One region of the Thauera aminoaromatica genome, then DNA from elsewhere that is predicted to be linked to it. Evidence: predicted binding sites of a transcription regulator. Region 1 holds the regulator's gene; each other region holds the start of a gene.
What was found. Region 1 encodes sigma-54, which starts transcription at its own class of promoters, with help from an activator protein. Its sites were predicted from a motif close to TGGCACGCTTNCTGCTNA; they were not measured.

Region 1 (4,680 bases):
TTCTCGCTCTTCTCGAGCTCGAGCGCGTGCGTGTAGGCGTCGGAATAGGATTCGCCTGCGAGCACGACCTCGCCGCCGCGCGCCTTGACCGCGTCGATCTTGATCTGCGGCGTGGTGCTCGGCATCACGATCACCGCGCGCACGCCCAGCCTGGCCGCCGACAGCGCCACGCCCTGGGCGTGGTTGCCCGCCGAGGCGCAGATCACGCCGCGCTTCAAGGCCTGCGGCGACAGGTTCGCCATCTTGTTGTAGGCGCCGCGGATCTTGAAGCTGAACACCGGCTGCATGTCCTCGCGCTTGAAGTAGATGCGGTTGTGCGTGCGCGCCGACAGGTTGGTGGCGAGGTCGAGCGGTGTCTCGACGGCGACGTCGTACACCTGCGCGTTGAGGATGCGTTCCAGGTAATCGGGAGTGGAGCTCATGGCCGGCCAGTAGGCTGCTGCAAAGCGATCGAGCGTAACAGCCGGCGGCGCCGTGCCGCAAGTGCGGGTGGCTCAGTCGGCGCGGTAGGCCTCTTCGGCGTGCAGCGCGCGCGCCTGGCGGTCGATGAATTCCTGGGTGGAGTCGATGCCGCGCAGCTTGAGGATGGTCGAGCGCACTGCGGCCTCGAGCAGCACCGCGAGGTTGCGTCCCGCGGCCACCGGCAGCACGACGCGGGCGACCTTCACGCCGAGGATGTCCTGCGTCTCCTGCTGCAGCGGCAGCCGGCAGGGGTCGTCGGGACCGGGTTGGCGGCGGTCGAGGTGGCAGATCAGGCGCAGGCGCATCTTCCGCCGGCACGCGGTCTCGCCGAAGATGGTGCGGATGTTGATCAGGCCGAGGCCGCGCACTTCGATGAAATCCTGCAGCATCTCGGGGCAGCGGCCCTCGAGCACCGTGGGCGCGATGCGCGACAGCTCGACCACGTCGTCGGCGACAAGGCCGTGGCCGCGCGAGATCAGCTCGAGGCCGAGCTCGGATTTGCCCGCGCCGGAATCGCCGGTGATCATCACGCCGAGCCCGAGCACGTCCATGAACACGCCGTGCAGCGAGACCTTCTCGGCGAGCTCGCGCGACAGGTAGAGGCGGAGCTGGTCGATCACGCTCGCCGAGGGGTGGCGCGCGGTGAACAGCGCGACGTCGTGCGCCTCGCAGATGCCGTGGAGGATGTTGGGGATCTCGCAGCCGTCGGCGACGATGATCGCGGGGGGGTGCGCCGAGAGGATCTCGTTGAGGTGGTGGGCGACCTTCTCGTTCGCCTGGCGTTGCGCCCACGCGAGCTCTGCGGCGCCGAGCACCTGTAGCCGGGTGGGGTGGATCAGGTTGAGGTGGCCGACGAGGTCGGCCGGCCAGATGCGCTCTTCGGCGACCGACAGACGGGCACCGATCGGTCCGCTGACGTGGACGAGGCTCAGGCTTTCGCGGTGCGCCTCATACAGCCGGGTCAGGCTGGTTTGCCGCATCGGCACCCCAATTCACGAACAGGCGGTGGATCTGTGCGGCATCCGTCGCGCCGTGCAGGGTCTCGCGGAACTCGCGGTCGCTGAACATCTGCGCGAGCTCGGAGAGCAACTGCAGATGGGTTTCGTTGGCCTGTTCGGGCACGAGCAGCACGAACAGCATGTCCACCGGACGGCCGTCGGGAGCATCGAACTGCACCGGGGTGGCCAGGCGCAGAAAAGCGCCGGCGGCGTCCTTGAGCCCCTTGATGCGGCCGTGCGGGATGGCGATGCCCTGACCCAGTCCGGTCGAGCCGAGGCGTTCGCGGGTGAACAGGCTGTCGAACACGGTGCTGCGGGCGATGCCCTGGTTGTTCTCGAACAGCAGGCCGGCCTGTTCAAAGACGCGCTTCTTGCTGCTCGCGTCGAGATCGATCACCACGTTGGAAAGCGGCAGGAGTTGGGATATCAGGCTCATTCGCAGGTGGGCTCGCGCACTCTTCCGTCAGCTGCCGCCAGGGGGGCGGGAATCCGGTCCGGGGCGTGTGCGGCCGCGCTTCGTGAAAACGCGCGCATTATAACCACACCCCGGACGGGGAGCTTCAAGCCGGTCCTCAGGCCTCGGGGACCTGGTGCTTGAGCGACTCGTGGTTATGGTCGGACTGCTTCTGCTTGTACTTCTGAACCTGACGGTCGAGCTTGTCGGTCATCGCGTCGATCGCCGCGTAGAGGTCGGCGTCGTCCGCTTCGACGAAGAGGTCCTTGCCGCGCACGTGCAGCGTCACCTCGGCTTTCTGCTTGAGCTTTTCGACCGACAGGATGACGGTGACGCTGGTGACGTTGTCGAAATGGCGGATGACGCGATCGAGCTTGGAGGTCACGTATTCGCGGATGGCGGGGGTGACTTCGACGTGGCGCCCGGTGATGTTCAGATTCATGGATGACTCCTGTTGTTGTCAGAGGGATTTGCGCAGGCTGACCGGCGGGATGTTGAGGGACTCGCGGTACTTGGCGATCGTGCGCCTCGCCACGACGATTCCCTGTTGGCCGAGAATTTCGGCGATCTTGGCGTCGGACAGCGGCTTCTTGCTGTCCTCCGCGTCCACCAGCTGGCGAATCAGCGCACGAATCGCCGTGGAGGAAGCCGCACCGCCGGTGTCGGTCGCGACATGACTGCCGAAAAAATACTTGAGCTCGAAGACTCCGCGCGGCGTCGCCATGTACTTCTGCGTGGTGACGCGCGAGACGGTGGATTCGTGCAGCTCGAGCTGGTCTGCGATCTCCCTTAGGGTGAGTGGCCGCATCGCCACGTCCCCATGATCGAAGAACTGCCGTTGCTGGTCAACGATGGCCTGGGACACGCGCAGGATGGTGTCGAAGCGCTGCTGGACGTTCTTGATCAGCCAGCGCGCCTCCTGCAGCTGCCCGCCGAGGCCGCCGCCCTGTGCGCGGTTCTGCTGCAACAGGCTCGCGTACAGGCGGTTGATGCGCAGGCGGGGCATCGCTTCCTGGTTCAGGCTCACGGTCCATTGGCCGCGCAGCTTGCGCACGACGACGTCGGGCAGCACGTAGCGCGTCTCGGCGGTGGAGTAGCGCGAGCCGGGGTGGGGGTCGAGGCTGCAGATCAGGGCCTGCGCTTCGCGCAGACCCTCGTCGTCACAGCCGGTGAGCTTGCGGATACGGGCGAAGTTGCGCTCCGCGAGCAGTTCGAGGTGGCTGGTCACGATCTCGAGAGCGAGAGGGCGTATCGGGCACTCGGGCAAGGCCTGGAGCTGCAGGGCCAGACATTCCTGCGGGCTGCGCGCGCCGATCCCGGCCGGCTCGAGGCTCTGCACGTGGCGCAGGGCGATGGCGAGCTCGTCGAGATCGACCTCGGCGTCCTGCGGCAACAGCTCGAGGAGATCTTCCAGCGGCTGGTGCAGGTAGCCGTCGTCGTCGAGTGCCTCGATCAGGAAGCGCACCAGCGCGCGGTCGCGGTCGGACAGGGGCGAGAGGGCGACCTGCTGGTCGAGGTGTTCGCGCAGCGACACGCCGGCGGCCTGGATGTCCTGGTAGTCGCCGTCCTCGTCGTCCTCGCTGCGGCTGGACGCGCCCTGACCCACGTTGGACCAGTCGATGCCCTCGTCCTCGCTGCTGCCTTCGCCGCCCTCGTGCGTGATCGACTCGCCCGCCGGTTCGGCGGCGGGTTCCGGCGCGGCTTCGCGCTCGGGCGCGTTGCCCGGCGGCGGCGCGGGGGCGTAGTCGACGCCGCCGTCGCCATCCTCGCGCTCGAGCATGGGATTCTCGAGCAGCACGCGCTCGATCTCCTGGTTCAGCTCGATCGTAGACAGCTGCAGCAGCTTGATCGACTGCTGCAGCTGGGGCGTCAGCGTGAGGTGCTGGGAGAGCTTGAGCTGGAGGCTGGGTTTCATCGCGGTCGGCAGGAGGGCGGGCTCACAGGCGGAAGTGCTCGCCGAGGTAGACCTGGCGCACGCGCTCGTTCTCGATGATCTCGGTAGGCTCTCCGCTCGCCAGCACGCGACCTTCGCTGATGATGTAGGCGCGGTCGCAGATGCCCAAGGTCTCGCGCACGTTGTGGTCGGTGATCAGCACGCCGATACCGCGCTCCTTGAGGAAGCGGATGATCTTCTGGATGTCGATGACCGCGATCGGATCGACCCCGGCGAAGGGCTCGTCGAGCAGGATCAGGCGCGGGTCGGTGGCGAGCGCGCGGGCGATCTCGCAGCGCCGGCGCTCCCCACCCGAGAGCGAGATCGCGGTGTTGTCGCGCAGGTGATGGATGCCCAGTTCCATCAGCAGTTCCTCGAGCCGCTCCTCGATCTGGCGGCGTTCGAGCCCCTGGAGTTCGAGCACGGCGCGGATATTCTCGGCCACGCTGAGCTTGCGGAACACGCTCATCTCCTGCGGCAGGTAGGACAGGCCCAAACGCGCGCGGGCGTGGATCGGCAGGTGGGTGAGGTCGGTGCCGTCGAGGGCGATCTGGCCGCCGTCGGCGCGCACCAGACCCACAATCATGTAGAAGCAGGTGGTCTTGCCGGCGCCGTTGGGACCGAGCAGGCCGACGACCTCGCCCGAGCCGACCTCGAAGCCGACGTCATGCACCACGGTGCGCGCCTTGTAGCGCTTTTGCAGGCCGGCGACCTTAAGCAGACTCATCGTAGGGCTCTTTCAGCAGCTTGCGGATCAGCTCGGGGGCGAAGCCCCGGGTTTGCAGGAAGCGCGCCTGGCGCGCCCATTCGCGTGCGTCGGCGGGTGGGGTGGC
Region 2 (4,680 bases), 120 kb from region 1:
CCTGCCGCTGGACGTCGCCGACGCCTTCGTCGATACCCGCATCGGCGAGGTCAAGAAATACCTCGACGCGATGCAGCACGTGCTCGCCAGCGGCTACATCCGCCGCCAGGACGTGCTGCTCGCCGCGCGCGAGGTGCTGGCCTCGGTGGGCGAGTCGCACAGCGCCTTCAACAGCGTCGAGATCCTCAAGGCCAATGGCGTCAACGCCATCCTGCTCGACCTCGCCGGCTTCCACGACGACAAGGCGTGGACCATCGACGAGCGCATCCACAACAGCTTCAAGGGGCTCGACCTCGACAACAGCGTGATCGTCGCCACCGGCTACACCAAGGGCACCGAGGGCATCATGCGCGAGTTCGACCGCGGCTACTCCGAGGTCACCTTCAGCAAGATCGCGGTCGAGGTGCGCCCCGCCGAGGCGGTCATCCACAAGGAATTCCACCTCTCCTCGGCCGATCCCAACATCGTCGGCCTCGAGAATGCGGTGATCGTCGGCGCGACCAACTACGACGTCGCCGACCAGCTCGCCGACGTCGGCATGGAGGCGATCCACCCCAAGGCGGCCAAGCCGATGGAGCTCGCCGGCATCCCGATCCGCCTCAAGAACACCTTCGAGCCCGAACACCCGGGCACCCTGATCACCAAGGACTACGTCGGCGAGCGCGCCCGCGTCGAGATGGTGACCGGCAGCGACAAGGTGACCCTGGTCGAGATCCACGACCCCAGCATGGTCGGCACCGTCGGCTTCGACCTCGGGATCATGGAGATCTTCTGCAGGCACGACATCTCCTACATCCTCAAGGCGACCAACGCCAACTCGATCGCCCACGTGCTGTGGGAGAACTCGGTGACGCCCGCGCTGATCGCCGAGCTCGAGGCGCGCTACCAGGTGGTGACCGTCAAGAACAGCGCGATCGTGTGCGCGATCGGCTCCAACATCAGCATCCCGGGCGTGCTCGCACGCGCGGCGCAGGCGCTCGCCGACGCGCAGATCAACGTGAACTGCGTGTCGCAGACCCTGCGCCAGGTGAACATGCAGTTCATCATCGAGCGCAGCGACTACAAGAAGGCGATCATCGCCCTCAATCATTCGCTGTGCGTGACGCCCGGCGTGCCGGTGCCGCGCGCCTGATCGTTGCCTCGCGCCCTGCGGGGCGCTGCAGGCTGCGGCGCGCATCCGCGCCCGCAAGCCTGCCCGTGGCCCCGGTGCGTGCCCGCCACGCCCGGGGCTGCGCCATTTCTTGCAAGGGAGCATGCATCCATGCCGAAACACTCCACCCCGGCGGAGCTGCCGGTGCAGTTCGAGCCGGAGTTCATCGCCGGCATCCGCGAGATCTTCGAGCAGAAGATCGCCTTCAACGCGCTGCTCGGCCTGCAGATCGACGACATCGGCGGCGAGCGCGTGCATGGCCGCATCGCGATGCGCCACGAGCTCGTCGGCCATTTCGTGCATAACCGCATCCACGGCGGCGTGATCGCCGCCTGCCTCGACGCCATGGGCGGTCTCGCGGTGATGGCCGCGATCGGCGCCCGCCACCTAGACGAACCGCCCTTCCAGCGCCTGCACCGCTTCTCGAAGCTCGGCACCATCGACCTGCGCATCGACTACCTGCGCCCCGGCATCGGCGAATCCTTCCGCATGGAAGCCGAGGTCCTGCGCCTGGGTTCGCGCGTCGCGTCGACGCGGATGAGCTTCCTCGACGCCGACGGCAAGCTGCTGTCCACCGGTTCGGCGGCGTACATCGTTTCGTGAGCGGGGAATGAGCGCCGAGATCCAGGCTGCCGGGCGCGGCAATCTCTTCGCCGCGCTGCCGCCGTCCGCAGGCGGCGAGATCTTCCAGACCCTGTTCGCCAATCCGCGCTGCCGTGTCGAGCGCATCGTCTCGCACGGCCATGCGAGCGCGCCCGGCGAGTGGTACGACCAGGCTGGCGACGAGTGGGTGGCGCTGCTGGCGGGCGCGGCGGTGCTGCGCTTCGAGGGGGGCGACGATGACGGCGACGACGTGAAGCTGAAGGTCGGTGACTGGCTCGTGATCCCGGCGCATCGGCGTCACCGCGTCGAGTCGACCTCGGCGGATGCGCTGTGGCTGGCGGTGCACTGCGCAGCCGACCCCGCAAAGTGAAACGGCCCCGGGCGAACCGCCGGGGCCGTGGTGTCAAGCCGCCTGCACTGCGACGCGTGTCTCAGGCGCGCTTGCGGCGCAGCCCCAGCCCCGCGAGGCCGAGCGCGATCAGCGCGATCGACGCCGGTTCCGGCACCGCCTGCACGCCGACGCCGAAGTCGGCGGCGTCGATGAAGTTGCCGACCGAGGGGCTGCCATTGGCGGTGCTGATGGCCTGATACGAGAAGCGCGTGGCATTGCCGAGGGCGCTGATCGGCGCCTCGCCGGCGCTCGTGTAGAAGGCCCAGGCGGTGTTGCCGGTCGAGTAGTTCTTGGAGAACAACACCGTGTCATCGCCACCGCCGAGCAGGTTGTCGAGGCCGAGGTCGGTGATCATCATGCGCATCGTGTCCACCCCCGAACGTCCGCGGTGGGCGAACTCGAAGCCCACGACGCTGCCCGTGGCGATGCCGAACACGTCCTGGTACAGGGTGGCGAACTGGGTGGCGTTGATCTCGGCGAACTGGCGCCCCTCGTAGGCGGGCACCGGGCCGCCGCTCACCGAGCTGAAGTTGTTGCCCCAGATCTCGATCTGGTTGTCGGTGGCGGTGGTTTCCCAGCCGGGTACCGCCGACTCGTTGAACAGCGCCCAGTTGGCGTCGGCGACGAAGGGCGTCCCCGTTCCGGTTTCGAAGCCGCCGTTGATCAGGCTGGCGTGGGCGGTGCCCGCCGCGGCCAGACCGCCGATCGCGGCGAGGGTGGTGAGGAGGCGGGGGAGCGAGGCGGACATGGGTGGTTCCTTTATTTTTGGGCGACACGTTCGGTGACGGGCGTCGACGCGAAAGGTCGGCCCGAGAGTTTCGACCAGATCTTAAGCAATGATCGCGCCAGCACGCGCGGTAGAAGGTCACAGCGCGTTGATTCCAGTGGGAAATGGGCCTCTGGAGAGGAATGCGCGCGCCATCCCGGGCGTGCTCGAGTTGCTGCAGTGTCAATTTTTCCGACAGCCATCGACCGGGGGCGGCCGCGGCCATCGCGACGGATTCGCCGTTTGCCCGATCGGGTGTCGCAAGGCGCAGCAGGGCCTGCAGCGCGAGGGGGCGCGGCGGGACCTCGGCACGGTGCTGCAACCGCAGGGCCGACCGGCGCTTCAGCGCTCCAGCGCCTTGGCGACCGCGACGATCGGCGCGGGCGTGACCGAGCTCGGCTGCTGGAAGGGGTTGCCCTGGATCAGCACGATGGCGGCGGTGGGGGCCGCGGCGAGCGCGAACAGCAGCACCGCCGCGAAGGCCGCGCGCGGGCGTTCGAGGTGGGCCATGGCCACCGAGACCAGGGTCAGGAAGCCCAGGAAGGCCATTCCCAGCCACTTCAGCGGGTTGACGTGGGTCTGGCTGAGCGCCACGCGCAGGTCGTGGTCGGAACGGATGTCGCTCGCCTTGCGCAGCAGCAGGGCCTGCACGTTGGCGCCCGCGGCCTCGGCGAGCGCGGGGGCGGCGAGCAGCGCCAGCAGCGCGTCGGCGCGGGCGAGCACCTCCGGCGCCTCGCTGTGGCGCGCGAGCTGGGTCCATTCGGCGGCGCTGGCGCGGGCGTAGCCGGCCGCCGCCGCGCGCAGCTCGCCGCCGAGTGGCTCGGGCAGCGTGGCGGCGAGCGCGCCGATGCTGCGCAGGCCGTCCGCCTCGCGATACACCGCGCTCATCGCGCGGTCGTGCGCGCTCCAGGTGTCGTTGGCGAGAAAGGCCAGCACCAGGCCGAAGAGCACGCCGAGCGCGTTCATGAACGGGGGCGCCACCCCCTGCAGGGACTGCATCCATCCCGCCCAGCGCGAGCGCATCATCACCCACTGGATCAGGAACACGGCGGCGAGGGTGCCGAAGAAGGCGACGAAGGCGAGGCCGTAGTGGTCGTAGCTGTGCCAGTCGGAGAAAAGCATGGAGATCCAGGAGGGGCGTTCGGGAGGTCCTCGCAGTCTACCCGTCCGATCGCGCCCCGCCCATGCTCGGGGGCGGTCGCAGCAGCGCGTGCAGGGCTTCGATCGAAGGCCGGGCGCTGGTAGAAGCCGAGCAGCGGGTCGAGTCCCGCGGCGTGCGTGCTCAATCAGTCCGCACTTGCGCGCAGGGCGACATCAGCGAAATCGTCTTGCGGCCGAGGCGTCGGTAGATGCCGAAATTTCTGCCGAGAGTCAGGATGCTGCAGGGCTCGAAGAGCTCGGACATGCGCAAGAGACAGGCGTCGGCCAGCGAGGCTGGCACATTGTCGTCGCGTTCGAACAGCGTGCGCACGGGAGCGGTCTGCGACTCCAGTGACAAGGCGATGTGCACGGCGCTCCGTTCGAGCAGCATGAGTGCCCGGGCGGGGTCGAAGCCGGCACGAGCGAGGAGGAGACAGGCCTCCGCGACCACCGCCTCACAAGTCGGGAAAGGTCCTGGGTATTGCGCAAACTGCGCCTTGGCTCATTCATGGTGCGTGTCATCACGGCAAAGCAGGGCGACCCAGGGGCCGGCATCGAGAATCAGCCGGTAACGAGTGCGGCGAGGGAAAGCAGGCGGAGAGGGGCGATCTTGTGACGCATGGGGCGTTG
Region 3 (4,680 bases), 1.0 Mb from region 1:
CAGGTTGGAGCGGATGGTCGAGTCCATCGAGATCAGCGCGCACTTGGCGGCCTCGTCGAGCGAGGTCTTGCTGGTGACGATGCGGTCGATGATCGGCTTGCCGTATTTCGACTCGCCGATCTGGAAGTACGGCGTGTCGATCGAGGCCTCGATGAAGTTGCCGGCCGAGTAGATGTTGAACAGGCGCGGCGACTCGTCGCCGATCTGCCCGGCGAGGATGAAGCTGGCGTTGAACTCCACGCCGAACTGCTTGAGCGCCTCGGCGTCCTGGCGATGCACGCCGCGGATGGTCTCGCCGACCAGGCGGGCGCACTCGAACAGGGTCGGCGCGTTCCACAGGCTGTCGCGGTCCTGCACCGCGGCGTGCTCGCGCAGCAGGCTGATCACCGCCTGGGTGATGGCGAGGTTGCCGGCGCTCATCAGCACCAGCACGCGGTCGCCGGCACGCTCGAACACGGTCATCTTGCGGAAGGTGTTGATGTGGTCCACGCCCGCGTTGGTGCGCGAGTCGGACAGGCAGACCAGCCCCTCGTCGAGGCACATGGCGACGCAGTAGGTCATGGGTTCGATCCCGTCGGTTCATTGGCCCGGCCCCGGGTCCGGGCCGGAAGACGCCGCGTACCGGTCATGCCGCGACCGGAACCAGAAAGTTCTCGCCGATGCTGTCGCCGAGGCGGTTGATGCGCACCAGGAAGCGCTCCAGCCAGGGATGCAGGCCGGCATCGAAGATGTCGTCCATGCGCCCGTAGTGCAGCGTCGCGTGCAGCTCGCCGGCCTGGCGTGCGGCCTCGGCCGAGTGGATGCTGGCGATCTCGCCGAGGATGCCGTTGATCTCGTCCAGGCAGGCGTGCAGCGAGCGCGGCATGTCGGCGTTGAGGATCAGCAGCTCGGCCACCTTGTAGGGTGTGATCACGTCGCGATACACGTGGCGGTAGGTCTCGAAGGCCGACACCGAGCGCAGCAGCGCCCCCCACTGGTAGAAGTCGGTCGAGCTGGTGAGTCCCTCGGCCTTGGGCAGCAGGCTGTGGTACTTCACGTCGAGCAGGCGCGCGGTGTTGTCGGCGCGCTCGAGGAAGGTGCCCAGGCGCACGAACTTGAAGGCCTCGTCGTGCAGCATGGTGCCGAAGGTCACCCCGCGCAGCAGGTGGGAGCGGAACTTCACCCACTCGAAGAACTCGCCGAGGTCGGTGGCGCGCAGCTTCTGCGGCGTCATCTCGCGGATCTCGAGCCAGGTCGCGTTGGTGGTCTCCCACATCTCGGCGGTCAGCGTGCCGCGCACCGCGTGCGCATTCTCGCGCGCGGCGCGCAGGCAGTTCCACACGCTCGAGGGGTTGTCGCGGTCGAGCACGACGAACTCGATCACGTCGCAGGCGGAGAGCGGCCTGCCGGTGCGGGCGAAGGCCTCCGACAGTTCGCTGATGTCGAGGATGGCGGACCAGCTCTCGGTGTCGCCGCCGTTGGCCCCGGGCAGCAGCGACATGCGGTAGGACACGTCGAGCATACGCACGGTGTTCTCGGCGCGCTCGGTGTAGCGCGCCATCCAGTACAGGTGGTCTGCGGTTCGGCTCAGCATGGGGGTTCTCCTTGGCAATTGCGCGGCGGCGGGCGGCTCAGCCCACCACCCAGGTGTCCTTGGTGCCCCCGCCCTGCGAGGAGTTGACCACCAGCGAGCCGGCCTTGAGCGCGACGCGGGTGAGGCCGCCCGGCACCATGCGGATCTCGCGTCCGCCCGAGAGCACGAAGGGTCGCAGGTCGATGTGGCGCGGCGCGATGCCGGCGTCGACGAAGGTCGGGCAGGTGGACAAGGACAAGGTCGGCTGGGCGATGTACTTCTCCGGCGCGGCGAGGATGCGCTGGCGGAACTCCTCGATCTCGGCCTTGGTGGCCGCCGGCCCCACCAGCATGCCGTAGCCGCCGGCGCCATGGACCTCCTTGACCACCAGCTCGGGCAGGTGGGCGAGCGTGTAGGCGAGGTCGTCGGGTTCGCGCAGCATCCAGGTCGGGACGTTGTTGAGGATCGGCTCCTCGCCGAGGTAGAAGCGCACCATCTCGGGCACGTAGGGGTAGATCGACTTGTCGTCCGCCACCCCCGTGCCGACCGCATTGGCCAGCGTCACCCGGCCGGCGCGGTAGGCCGACATCAGGCCCGGCACACCGAGCATCGAGTCGGCGCGGAAGACCTCGGGGTCGAGGAAGTCGTCGTCCAGCCGCCGGTAGATCACATCCACCCGCCGCGGCCCCTGGGTGGTGCGCATGAACACGGTGTCGTCCTCGACGAAGAGGTCCTGGCCCTCGACGAGCTCGATGCCCATCTGCTGGGCGAGGAAGCTGTGCTCGAAGTAGGCGCTGTTGAAGGCGCCCGGGGTGAGCAGCACCGCGGTGGGGTCGAGTACGCCGGCCGGCGCCACCGCGCGCAGGGTCTCGAGCAGCAGGTCGGGGTAGTGCTCGACCGGCTGCACGTCGTAGCGCGAGAACAGGTCGGGGAAGAGCCGCATCATCATCTTGCGGTTCTCCAGCAGGTAGCTCACCCCCGAGGGCACGCGCAGGTTGTCCTCCAGCACGTAGTAGTCGCCCTTGCCGTCGGCACCCGCGGCACGCACCAGGTCGATGCCGGCGATCATCGCGTACAGCCCGCCGGGCACGTGCACACCCTTCATCTCGGGGCGGAACTGGGCGTTGTCCAGCACCTGGTCGGCGGGGATGCGTCCGGCGCGCAGGATCTCCTGGCCGTGGTAGATGTCGGCGAGGAAGGCGTTGAGCGCGCGCACGCGCTGGCGCAGGCCGGCCTCGAGCGTGCGCCATTCGTCGCCGGGGATGATGCGCGGCAGCAGGTCGAAGGGGATCAGGCGCTCCTTGCCGCCGTCGGCGCCATAGACGTTGAAGGTGATGCCGACGCGGTGGAAGGCGAGATCGGCCTCCTTGCGCTTGCGCGCGATCAGCTCGCGCGGGGTGTGCCCGAGCCACTCGCTGTAGGGCTGGTAGTGCGTCCGGATCGTGCCGTCGGCGGCGTGCATCTCATCGAAAGGCTTGGCGGCGTTCATGGCGTGCTCTGCGCGGATGGTTTATCGACTCCCTCGCAGGGCCTACAGCAGAAAACGTGCCAAGCCCATGAAACATGCAAAGCCGCGCCGGCAACGGGGTCGGGCACGTCGACGCCCGCGGGCACCGCGCTGGTGCGCACCATGGTGGCCGCCGACGCATCAATCTGGTGCGTCGGCGGCACGCGCCGGGCGCCCGCCCCGCCGCGGGGGCGGGCCCTCCTCCACCGGCATCACCGTCACCGCGACCTCGACGCCGTGCCCGCCCCCGCCGAGAATGACGCCGCGCAGCGGACACACGTCGCCGTAGTCCCGCCCCCAGGCCAGCGTGATGTGACCGCTGCCAGGCTGCAGGTCGTTGGTCGGATCGATGTCGATCCAGCCCGCGCCCGGGCACCACAGCGCCACCCAGGCGTGCGAGGCGTCGGCGCCGATCAGGCGCAGCTGGCCCGGCGGAGGCTCGGTGAGCAGGTAGCCGGAGACGTAGCGCGCGGCCAGGCCGAGCGCGCGCAGACAGGCGATCATCAGGTGGGAGAAGTCCTGGCACACCCCACGGCGCGCCGCGAAGACCTCCGCCACCGGGGTGGCGACGCTGGTCGCCGCGGGGTCGAAGCGAAAATCGGCGTGGATGCGCGCCGACAGCGCGAGCAAGGCGTCGAGCACCGGCCGCCCCGGGGTGAAGCTCGCCAGCGCATAGTCGGCGTACTGCGCCGCCTCGTCGCCGAGCGCCACGAAGGGCGAAGCGAAGCGGTACTGCCCGGCGTCGCGCGCGTCGGCGCGCAGCGGCGCGTGGCCGGAGAGGCCGTCGCGCAGGTGGTCGCGCGCGGTCTCCCAGGGCGGACTCGCCGCCGGCTCGGGCCAGGCCGGCGGGTCGACGCGGATGCGGCTGCGTGCGCGCACGACGAGTTCCGTGTGCGGCGCGTGCAGCGCGAACGCGGTCACCGGGTTGCCGAAGAAGTCGCTGCGCTCGCTACGCCGGGCCGGCGCCGGCGCGATCTCCAGGTGGTGCGCGAGGGTGCGCTGGCCGGCGCATTCGCGCGGGCGCAGGTGAGCCACCTGCTGCGACAGCGCCACCGCACTGTCGTAGCGGTAGGTGGTGTCGTGGAGGATCTCGTAGAGCGCCATCGCCGCCGCCCTACAGCGACACGGTCGCCCGGCTGCGGGCGTCGAGGTGGGTGAAGTAGCGCCGCGCCAGCGCATCGGCGAGCTCGTTGCCGCCGCGCCAGATGTCGTCCAGCACCTGCCGCAGGGGCTCGCAGTGGCGCGCCTGTGCGGCCGCGCGGCTACGCGCGCCGGCCAGCTCGTGCACGAAGCAGTCGCACAGCGCGAGCGCGTCGAGCGCGGCCAGGCGTTCGCGCAGCGGCGCGGCGAGCGCGGCGCCGTCGGGCAGCAGGGCGACGTGCTCGGCGAGCGAATCGAGCTGGTAGCGCAGCGCGCGCGGGTTGTCGCCGTCGAGCATGACCAGCTCGGCCACCGGCTGCGGGGCCAGGCCGCGCGCGTGGCGGCTGCGGTAGCGCAGCTCGGCGTCGGTGATCGCGAGCAGCACCTTGAGCCCGCCTTGCGAGGGCTCGAGCAGCAGCGCCGACAGCGCGGCGGCGAGAAACTGCAGGCGCTCGATGCGCCGCCCGATCGACAGGAAGCG
Region 4 (4,680 bases), 1.3 Mb from region 1:
CTTGTGCAATTCGACGCGGTCCTTGAAGGGTCGCACGCGGTCGAGCACCTTCTGGTAGTTGCGCTCGTCGCCGAGACGGATGGATTCCTGCTCGGCGAGCGCCTTCTCGGCCTCGGCCAGCTTCTGCTCCTCGGTGCGCAGTTCTTCCTGCAGCACCTGGCGGCGGGCGTCGTCACGGCCGCGCTGCTCGTTGGGGCTCACGCGCGGGAAGTCGCCGCCCGTGGGCGTCTCGCGTGCCGCCGGAGCGGCGGGACGGCGCACGGGGGCGGGCACCGAGGACACCGGCTGGTCGGACTGCAGGCGCACGCAACCGCGCGCGAGTGCGCGATCGTTGGTGTAGGTCACCCTGCCGTCGGCATCGGTGCACTTGTAGATTTCGGCATGGGCCGGCGCGGCAAGGCCGGCGAGCAGGAGCAGCGGGAGGATTCGATACGGTCGCATGCGCAGGTCCGGAGGGGCGCGGGGACGGCAGTAACGGGCTGCAATGCCGTCATCCTTGCGGGTCAGGCCCGATTAGACCCCAGAAAAAAGGGACGGGCAACGCCCGTCCCTTCCGTCCTGCGCAGGATTTCCCGGCTTACAGGCTGTAGTACATGTCGAATTCCACCGGGTGGGTGGTGATGCGCATGCGATCGACCTCTTCCATCTTGAGCGCGATGTAGGCGTCGATGAAGTCGTTCGAGAACACGCCGCCGCGGGTCAGGAACTCGCGATCCTTGTCCAGGTACTCCAGCGCCTGCTCGAGGCTGGTGCACACGGTCGGGATCAGCGCGTCCTCTTCCGGCGGCAGGTCGTACAGGTTCTTGTCGGCCGGGTCGCCCGGGTGGATCTTGTTCTGGATGCCGTCCAGGCCCGCCATCATCAGCGCGGCGAAGCACATGTACGGGTTGGCCAGGGGATCCGGGAAGCGCGACTCGATGCGGCGGCCCTTCGGGTTGGCGACGTAGGGGATGCGGATCGAGGCCGAGCGGTTGCGCGCCGAGTAGGCGAGCTTGGTCGGGGCCTCGTAGTGCGGCACCAGGCGCTTGTACGAGTTGGTGCCCGGGTTGGTGATCGCGTTGAGCGCGCGGGCGTGCTTGATGATGCCGCCGATGTAGTACAGCGCGGTCTCGGACAGGCCGGCGTAGCCGTTGCCCGCGAACAGGTTCTTGCCGTCCTTCCAGATCGACTGGTGCACGTGCATGCCGGAGCCGTTGTCGCCGACGATGGGCTTGGGCATGAAGGTGGCGGTCTTGCCGTACTGGTGGGCGACGTTGTGCACGATGTACTTGAGCACCTGGGTCCAGTCGGCGCGCTGGGTCAGCGTGCTGAACTTGGTGCCGATCTCGCACTGGCCGGCGTTGGCCACTTCGTGGTGGTGCACCTCGACCGGCACGCCGCAGGCCTCGAGCGCGAGCACCATGGCGGCGCGCACGTCGTTGAGGCTGTCGACCGGCGGAACCGGGAAGTAGCCGCCCTTGACGCGCGGACGGTGGCCGGTGTTGCCGCCTTCGAACTTGTCCGCGGTCGACCAGGCGGCCTCTTCCGAGATGATCTTGCTATACACGCCCGACATGTCGACCGACCACTCGACCGAGTCGAAGATGAAGAACTCGGGCTCGGGGCCGAAGAAGGCGGTGTCGCCGATGCCGGTGCTCTTCAGGTAGGCCTCGGCGCGCTTGGCGATCGAGCGCGGGTCGCGGTCGTAGCCCTTGCCGTCGGAGGGCTCGATGACGTCGCAGGTGATGACCAGCGTGGTCTCGTCGAAGAAGGGGTCGATGTATGCGGTTGACGGCTCCGGCATGAGGATCATGTCCGAGGCCTGGATGCCCTTCCAGCCGGCCAGCGAGGATCCGTCGAAGGGGTGGCCGTGCTCGAAGTGCTCTTCCTCGAAGGCCGACACCGGCAGGCCGACGTGATGCTCCTTGCCGCGAATATCCGTGAAGCGCAGGTCCACGAAGCGCACTTCGTTTTCCTGGATCATCTTCATGACGTCTTGGGCGTTCATTTTGACTCCTGGTGAGATGAGGCGTTGTTGCGTTGAGCGGGTGGTGCAGCGGCCTGGGGTCGATGCGCCGGATTCGTGTGAGCAGGGCTAAGCACTTAGCGTGCCAGCCCTATGTCAGCGCGCAGGGCATTGTGCCACAAGGCTGCGAGCCCGAAATCGGTGCCTCGGCCCGGTGCGGATGCACTTCAATGGTGCGGATGTGCTCCCTGAATGCACTACTATGGTGCGAGCTCCACGAAGACGCGGATGTTGCGGTAGTGCGGATGTTCCGCGAGCCAAGTCTGGCGGTGCGATCGCAGTGCATCGAGCGCGTCCGCATCGGGGAGGGAGGGCAGGATGATTTCCACTTCCACGCGCTGGCCGAGGTAGTGGATCTGCACCCGCCGAGGGTCGGCGAAGCCGGGGCCGAGGAGCTTGCGCATGTGCGCGAGGATTTCGTCGCGCTCGGGCAGGGGGCCGGGCGGCACCGCCTGCAGCTCGCCATCGTCCTCGGGGTCGATATGCACCAGCACGTCGCGCACCTCGGGGTGGGCGGCGCGCACGCGCAGGTACACCGCGTCGGACACGCGGTGCCCCTCGGAGACGGTCAGCCGTGGATCGACCTGGACGTGGGCGTCGCACAGCACGCGGTCGGCCATCCGCCGGGTACGCATTTCGTGCAGGCCGATCACGCCCGGCGTCTCGCGGATCGTCGTGCGCAGGCGCTCGAGCTCCTCCTCCGGCAGGCCGGTGTCGATCAGTTCGCGCACCGACTTCAACGCCAGGCGGATGCCCATGTGCAGGATCAGGAAGCCGACCACCGCCGCGGCGAGCGGCTCCAGGAAGGGGTAGCCGGCAAGGCTGCCGCCGATGCCGGCGGCCACGACCAGCGAGGACGCCGCGTCCGAGCGTGCATGCCAGGCGTTGGCCTCGAGCATCGGCGCGTTGAGGCGGCGTGCGGCGGCGAGCGAGAAGCGGAACAGGCCTTCCTTCGCGGCGAGGGTCAGCAGTGCCATTCCCAGGGCCGCCGGATGCAGTACCGGCAAGGCCCCGATGTTCTGCAGGCGGATCCCCGAACTCCACAGGAAGCCGACGCCCACCGCCGCCAGGACGGAGCCGAGCACCAGCGTGGTGACGGTCTCGATGCGGCCGTGTCCGTATGGATGGTTGGTGTCGGCCGGATCGGCGCTGTGGCGGCCGGCGAGCAGCACCAGCAGGTCGGTGATGAGGTCGGAGAGGGTGTGGGCGGCGTCGGCCACCAGGCTGAACGCGCCGGCGAATAGGCCGATGACGACCTGGCCGATGGTGAGCACCGTGTTGGTCACGATGGCCACCAGGGTGGCACGCTGGATGCCACGGCTGCGGGCGAGGTCGTCCGCGCCCGCAGAGGGACGCGCAACCGGGGAGGAGGCTTGGCGGGAGTGCATGAGGGGGGCGCGGCGGACGCGCTATACTTCGACCGCCCTCATTTTAGACGGATGTTCGCATGGGAACCCTGTCGGAACTGTTGACGCTCGCCCACGAGCGCGCCGAAAGCCTCGGGCTGCCCTACCAGGGCGCGCTCACCCCCGCCGAAACCTGGCAGGTGATGCAGCTCGCCCCCGGTGCCAAGCTGGTCGATGTGCGCACGCGCGCCGAGCTCGACTGGGTGGGGCGCGTGCCCGGCGCGATCGAGATCGAGTGGAAGAGCTATCCCTCGATGCAGGAGAACCCCAACTTCCTCGCCCAGTTGAAGCACCAGGTCGACCCCGAGGCGCTGGTGCTGTTCCTGTGCCGTTCCGCCGTGCGCTCGGACTCCGCCGCGCGGCTCGCCGGCGCCAACGGCTACGCCAACTGCTACAACGTGCTCGAAGGCTTCGAAGGCGACAAGGACGCCAACAACCAGCGCAACCGCATTGGCGGCTGGCGCCTCGCCGGCCTGCCCTGGTACCAGGGCTGAGCGGCAACAAATCCTTACCCGGCCCCGCCCGCCGCGGTCGAACCCGCGGCGGCATGCGGGGTCCGACGCCCGCAACCCCGGGATTGCCCCCTCCCAACGGATCCGGAACCCGAAACAATGCAAGTCTCCACCATCAGCTTCGACCGCTTCAACGTGCTCGCCGACAACGAGGCGCAGGAGCGCATCCGCGCCGCCCGCGCACGCCTCGGCGAGCGGGCGGTGCTGCTCTGCCACCACTACCAGCGCGCCGACGTGTACCAGCACGCCGACCTCACCGGCGACTCGCTCAAGCTCGCGCGCCTGGCCTCGCAGACCGATGCCGAGTACATCGTGTTCTGCGGCGTGCACTTCATGGCCGAGGTCGCCGACATCCTTTCCAAGCCCAGCCAGATCGCCATCCTGCCCGACCTCGCCGCCGGCTGCTCGATGGCCGACATGGCGAGCCTGGCCAAGGTCGAGCGCTGCTGGCGCGAGCTCGCCGAGGTGCTCGGAAAGCCCGACGAGCTCATCACCCCGGTCACCTACATCAACTCGGCGGCCGACCTCAAGGCCTTCTGCGGCGAGCACGGCGGCATCGTGTGCACCTCGACCAACGCGCCGGTCATCCTCGACTGGGCCTTCTCCAAGCGCGAGAAGGTGCTGTTCTTCCCCGACCAGCACCTCGGGCGCTGGACCGGCTTCAAGAAGGGCATCCCGCTCGACGAGATGGTGGTGTGGGACCCCGACCTCGAGTACGGCGGCCTCACCCCCGAGCAGATCCGCAAGGCGAAGATCC

Region 2: a site for sigma-54 is predicted at 2,975-2,992, ahead of TMZ1T_RS02860 (PEP-CTERM sorting domain-containing protein). Genes of this name have one in related genera too.
Region 3: a site for sigma-54 is predicted at 3,086-3,103, ahead of TMZ1T_RS18785 (circularly permuted type 2 ATP-grasp protein). Genes of this name have one in related genera too.
Region 4: a site for sigma-54 is predicted at 2,076-2,093, ahead of glnA (type I glutamate--ammonia ligase). Genes of this name have one in related genera too.

What each region holds. Positions count from the first base shown of each region.
Region 1 covers NC_011662.2:788,994-793,673, forward strand. The annotation lists gene ilvA (threonine ammonia-lyase, biosynthetic) at 1-422, opposite strand, end outside; gene hprK (HPr(Ser) kinase/phosphatase) at 495-1,442, opposite strand; gene ptsN (PTS IIA-like nitrogen regulatory protein PtsN) at 1,411-1,896, opposite strand; gene hpf (ribosome hibernation-promoting factor, HPF/YfiA family) at 2,033-2,356, opposite strand; gene TMZ1T_RS03445 (RNA polymerase factor sigma-54) at 2,375-3,829, opposite strand; gene lptB (LPS export ABC transporter ATP-binding protein) at 3,852-4,574, opposite strand; gene recX (recombination regulator RecX) at 4,561-4,680, opposite strand, start outside.
Region 2 covers NC_011662.2:665,519-670,198, forward strand. The annotation lists gene TMZ1T_RS02845 (aspartate kinase) at 1-1,132, shown strand, start outside; gene TMZ1T_RS02850 (thioesterase family protein) at 1,262-1,753, shown strand; gene TMZ1T_RS02855 (cupin domain-containing protein) at 1,761-2,123, shown strand; gene TMZ1T_RS02860 (PEP-CTERM sorting domain-containing protein) at 2,185-2,892, opposite strand; gene TMZ1T_RS02865 (bestrophin-like domain) at 3,253-4,032, opposite strand; gene TMZ1T_RS02870 (hypothetical protein) at 4,193-4,441, opposite strand.
Region 3 covers NC_011662.2:4,271,733-4,276,412, forward strand. The annotation lists gene TMZ1T_RS18775 (proteasome-type protease) at 1-561, opposite strand, end outside; gene TMZ1T_RS18780 (alpha-E domain-containing protein) at 626-1,573, opposite strand; gene TMZ1T_RS18785 (circularly permuted type 2 ATP-grasp protein) at 1,611-3,041, opposite strand; gene TMZ1T_RS18790 (transglutaminase family protein) at 3,201-4,163, opposite strand; gene TMZ1T_RS18795 (circularly permuted type 2 ATP-grasp protein) at 4,174-4,680, opposite strand, start outside.
Region 4 covers NC_011662.2:4,002,237-4,006,916, reverse strand. The annotation lists gene TMZ1T_RS17665 (DUF4124 domain-containing protein) at 1-441, opposite strand, end outside; gene glnA (type I glutamate--ammonia ligase) at 578-1,987, opposite strand; gene TMZ1T_RS17655 (cation diffusion facilitator family transporter) at 2,206-3,393, opposite strand; gene TMZ1T_RS17650 (rhodanese-like domain-containing protein) at 3,453-3,905, shown strand; gene nadA (quinolinate synthase NadA) at 4,023-4,680, shown strand, end outside.